Regions from separate parts of the Mycobacterium sp. MUNTM1 genome, predicted to be linked through region 2. Evidence: riboswitches for the same ligand, from Rfam matches in the RefSeq annotation. Region 2 holds a riboswitch; the other holds the start of a gene.
What was found. A riboswitch is a leader RNA that binds a small molecule or an ion and turns the genes downstream of it on or off. The one in region 2 is predicted to bind magnesium.

Region 1 (2,462 bases), on a different contig from region 2:
CTACCACGAACTCACCGACTTCAGCGCGACGAACGAAATCTTCATCGACAAGGCCCTGGAGCTTGGCTGCGACGCGCTGCTGGGCGCACTCGACGAGGCGGGGCTGCAACCGCACGACATCGACATGATCGCCACCACCACCGTCACCGGCATCGCGGTGCCGTCCCTCGACGCCCGGCTGGTGGGCCTCCTCGGCCTGCGCCCGGACGTGCGCCGGATCCCGATGTTCGGGCTCGGCTGCGCGGCAGGGGCCGGGGGCGTGGGCCGGCTGCACGATTACCTGCGGGGTGCGCCGGACGGCGTCGCCGCCCTGGTGTCGGTCGAGCTGTGCTCGCTCACCTTCCCGACGGTCAGGCCGACGGTGTCGGGACTGGTCGGTACCGCGATGTTCGGCGACGGCGCCGCGGCAGTCGTCGCCGTCGGCGACCGTCGCGCCGAGCAGCTGAATTCCGCCGGGCCCGACATCCTGGACTCGCGCAGCCGGCAGTACCCAGACTCGCTGCACATCATGGGCTGGAACGTCGGCTCGGACGGCATGCAACTGGCGATGTCGCCGGAACTGCCGAAGGTGATCGACCGCTACCTGGCCGACGACGTGAACAGCTTCCTCGCCGCGCACCGGCTGACCAAGGACGACATCGGCGCCTGGATCACGCACCCCGGCGGCCCCAAGGTCATCAACACGATCGCCACCAGCCTCGAACTGTCGCCGGAGGCGCAGGAACTGACCTGGCGCTCGCTCGGGGAGGTCGCCAACCTGTCGTCGGCGTCGGTGCTGCACATCCTGCGGGACACCATCGCCAAACCGCCGCCCGGCGGCAGCCCCGGGCTGATGCTCGCGGTGGGTCCCGGCTTCGGCTCCGAATTGGTATTGCTGCGCTGGCACTGAGCCGCGCTCGGATTGACGTGGGCGGTTTTGCTCAGCATCATTAGGGCTTGCAAGCACCTCGCTAGGTGAGGCGTCTGCACGGACACAGGCCACTGACCCCGAACGTCGAAAGACGCCCCGGGTCAGGACAGCTCTTCCCGGCACAAGGGTTGAGCCAAAGTGGCTTCCGGACATCGGATACGCCGTGCAGTGCCAAAGCTCTGACGAGAGGGGTGTGCGGCATCGACTCAAGCCGAAACCGACCAGCACCCGTGCACGTGTAACGACACCCGCGTGTGTCCCGGCGGCAAGGAGGTGGGGGCCGGATGAGTCCGTGCGATAGTCCATCCCCGCCATCCGGATTGGTCCGTTAGGGCCCCGTACGGTCGTGCGCACCTGCCCCGCCAGCTGCCGAACATCGTGCGTGTGCGCTCGCGCGGGCCACCCATCGACAGAATCGGGTGCTCAGGTGAACATTCTCAAGTCGTGGCGATACAACCGTCACGTTGACTTCGTCGACTTCGATGTCCCACTGGACCGGCATGTCATCGTCAGTGGTGATGATGCGCTGGCGACAACGATCGTGGCCGAACTGACCAACGCCGGCGTCGCCGTGGTGAAGCTCGTCGGCACCGGGCTGGCTGAGGCTGGAGTCGCCCACGCGCTTGCGATCGTCTGCGCCGGAGATGATGATGCAACAAATATCGAAATTGCTTTGCTGGCAAGGAAAGCCAATCCAGAGATGCGAGTGGTCGTGCGTCTGGACAACGATGTGGTGCGGACAGCGATGGCCGCCAACAACGGATCTGGGGCGATACTCGACGTGGCCGACCTGGCCGCGCCGTCCGTGGTCGAAGCGTGTCTGGCACGGGTCACCCACGAATTCGAAGCTGCGGGAATCAAGTTCACGGCGTGGGGGAGCGAGGCGCCCCGTGATGCGTCGCTCCGAGACATTCACGGCGACCTGGCACCGGTGGCGGTGATCCGCGGCGTGAACTCGTCGACCCCCGGCGAGGTTCTGGCGTGCCCCGGCCGCGACCTGCAGGTGCGCGCCGGTGACTGGACTACCATGATCGGCACCGCCGACGAGCTGGCGGCCCGCGGTATCCGGGGCCCCCGACCGACCTCGACGCAATCCCGTGGCCGCCTGTTCGGACGATTGCTGGACGCACTGCGTACCGCGCGCGACGATGTTAATCCCGGCTTCTATCCGGCATCGATGATCGGCCTGGGCCTGTTGATCGGCTCGACGATCATCTTGCGATTGAGCTATCAGCGGTCGCCGGGGATGACCTGGCTCGACGCGATGTATTTCAGCGCCGAGACGATCACGACGGTGGGCTACGGCGACTTCAGTTTTGCGCAACAACCCACCTGGCTCCGGGTGTTCAGCGTCGCGTTGATGTTCGCCGGGATGACGACCACGGCGGTGCTCATCGCGTTCATCGCCGACCTCCTGTTGTCGCGCCGCTTCGTCCATACGGCCGGGCAACGACGGGTGCGCCATATGCGTAACCACGTCATCGTCGTCGGGCTGGGATCCGTGGGTATTCGGGTGGTTTCGGAGCTGACCGCGGCGGGGTACGACGTCGCG
Region 2 (2,462 bases):
GCCCGAGGTCGTCGACGCCGTGGCGCCGGTGCCCGTCCTCGCCGCCGGCGGAATCGCCCGCGGCCGCCAGATCGCCGCGGCGCTGGCCCTCGGCGCCGAGGGCGTGTGGTGCGGCTCGGTGTGGCTGACCACCGAAGAGGCCGAGACGGTGCCCGTGGTCAAGGAGAAGTTCCTGGCCGCCAGCTCGTCGGACACCGTGCGGTCGCGCTCGATGACGGGCAAGCCGGCGCGGATGCTGCGCACGGCCTGGACCGACGAGTGGGAGCGGCCGGAAAACCCGGATCCGCTCGGCATGCCGTTGCAGACGGCGCTGATCACCGAGCCGCAGGTGCGCATCAATCAGGCCGCCGCGCATCAGGGCGCCAAGGCGCGTGAGCTGGCCACCTACTTCGTCGGGCAGGTGGTGGGCTCACTCGACCGGGTCCGCCCGACGCGCTCGGTGGTGCTGGACATGGTCGAGGAGTTCATCGACACCGTCGGCCGGCTCGACGGCCTGGTGGAGAAGTGATCCGGGACGGCGTGGCGACCGCGCGGAATTGACGAATTCCTGACGGCGAGCGCGCATATACCCAGCTCAGTGCCGTGAACCTGGCCGAATGCTGTGTGCGCCCCTAATGAATGCGTACAGAATCTCCGACACGCTAGCCGGGGATTTGACCGCGCCATAGCCGTCGTGCATCATCGGTCGGGTAAGCACCTCGTTAGGTGAGGCGTCTACACGAATACAGGCCACTGACCCCGAACGTCGAAAGACGCCCCGGGTCAGGACAGCTCCTCCCGGCTTAAGGGTTGAGCCCAGGTGGCTTCCGGCTCGGAGTGTTTTCCGGAGCCAGGACACGTCGTGTGGTGCCGAAGCTCTGACGAGTGGGGTGCGGATCTCCGACGGTCGTCGGGTTCTGCTCCTTTGCTGCGCATAGATTGCATGCGACCCGCGCATGCGTCGTGACCGCGAGGAGGTGAGGGACACATGCGTTCTAGCGATAGTCCGGACCGAAGTCCGAACCGTGTTTCGTCCCGATCCGGTCTCCGGCGCGACCTTCTTCGCTGAGTCGTCGCAACGCTAAGTGGTTATCGCCCAAGCGTTCTGAGATCACACGGGATGGGACACGTCAGTCCAGTCAGTCCCCGTTGGATCCCCTCTAGGAGGCGATGATGACCGCAGCTTTCTACGACGAAGTGCTCACCGTAGCTCCCGCGCCCACGCTGACCGTGGTGCGCGACACCGACACGATCCCGGCTCCCGCCCAGGCTCCCGTGGCCAAGGCCCGCCGCCGGTCCGACAACGCACCGTTCGGCGCCGGCAGCGACCCGCTGGTCGACGGCGCCGCCCGCCTGCTGAGCGTCCCGCTGCGACACGTGTACGCCGCGCTGTGGCGGGTCGGCGTCCTCGAGGTCCGGGCCTGAAAGCCGAACTCCGATGGACGTCGAGCAACTCCTGCTCCAAGGGGTCGGCTGGACGCGGACGTAGTTCTGCGTCTTGGCGACCCCTTGGAGCGCACCCGGATTTGCGGGTGTTCGTAGAATCGATCTACTGGCGTCGATCCGGCCATCACCGGGGAGCCTTCGGAAGAACAGCCATCCTGGCTCAGTAGAACCGAACGGGTAGGCCCGTCACAGCCGTCATCGAGTGGCCACGCGAAAGCGCGGCAAGCGGGGTGGTACCGCGGCGCTCGCGCAGCCAGCGCGTCGTCGTCCCCGGTTTGCACCGTGGCACAGGAGACAACGCGCATCGTGACCGACAACGCCGACGTCAACACGTACCCCAAGCCGGCCGGCGGGGCGCCCGACTTCCCGGCGCTCGAGCTCGAGGTGCTGGACTTCTGGGCCCGCGACGACACCTTCCGGGCGAGCATCGCCCGCCGCGACGGCGCGCCGGAATACGTCTTCTACGACGGGCCGCCGTTCGCCAACGGGCTGCCGCACTACGGACACCTGCTCACCGGCTACGTGAAGGACATCGTCCCGCGCTACCGCACCATGCGCGGCTACAAGGTGGAGCGCCGCTTCGGCTGGGACACCCACGGGTTGCCGGCCGAACTGGAAGTCGAGCGCCAGCTGGGCATCACCGACAAATCGCAGATCGACGACATGGGCATCGCCGCGTTCAACGACGCCTGCCGCGCCTCGGTGCTGCGCTACACCGATGAGTGGCGGGCCTACGTCACCCGTCAGGCCCGCTGGGTCGACTTCGACAACGACTACAAGACGCTGGACCTGCCCTACATGGAGTCGGTGATCTGGGCGTTCAAACAGCTGTGGGACAAGGGCCTGGCCTACGAGGGCTACCGGGTGTTGCCGTACTGCTGGCGAGACGAAACCCCGCTGTCCAACCACGAATTGCGGATGGACGACGACGTGTACCAGAGCCGCCAGGACCCCGCCCTCACGGTGGGATTCAAAGTCACCGGCGGCGACTTGGACGGCGCCTATTTGTTGGTGTGGACGACGACGCCGTGGACCCT

Region 1: linked by a shared signal. The riboswitch ahead of ACYQ8K_RS20545 (NAD-binding protein) and the one ahead of ACYQ8K_RS27225 (Rv1535 family protein) in region 2 are both predicted to bind magnesium.

Annotation. Positions count from the first base shown of each region.
Region 1 is NZ_BAAGDE010000039.1:32,922-35,383, forward strand. Features, by position in the region: gene ACYQ8K_RS20540 (type III polyketide synthase) at 1-889, shown strand, start outside; M-box (ykoK) riboswitch at 940-1,108, shown strand; gene ACYQ8K_RS20545 (NAD-binding protein) at 1,401-2,462, shown strand, end outside.
Region 2 is NZ_BAAGDE010000074.1:6,136-8,597, reverse strand. Features, by position in the region: gene ACYQ8K_RS27230 (NAD(P)H-dependent flavin oxidoreductase) at 1-508, shown strand, start outside; M-box (ykoK) riboswitch at 691-876, shown strand; gene ACYQ8K_RS27225 (Rv1535 family protein) at 1,153-1,404, shown strand; gene ileS (isoleucine--tRNA ligase) at 1,732-2,462, shown strand, end outside.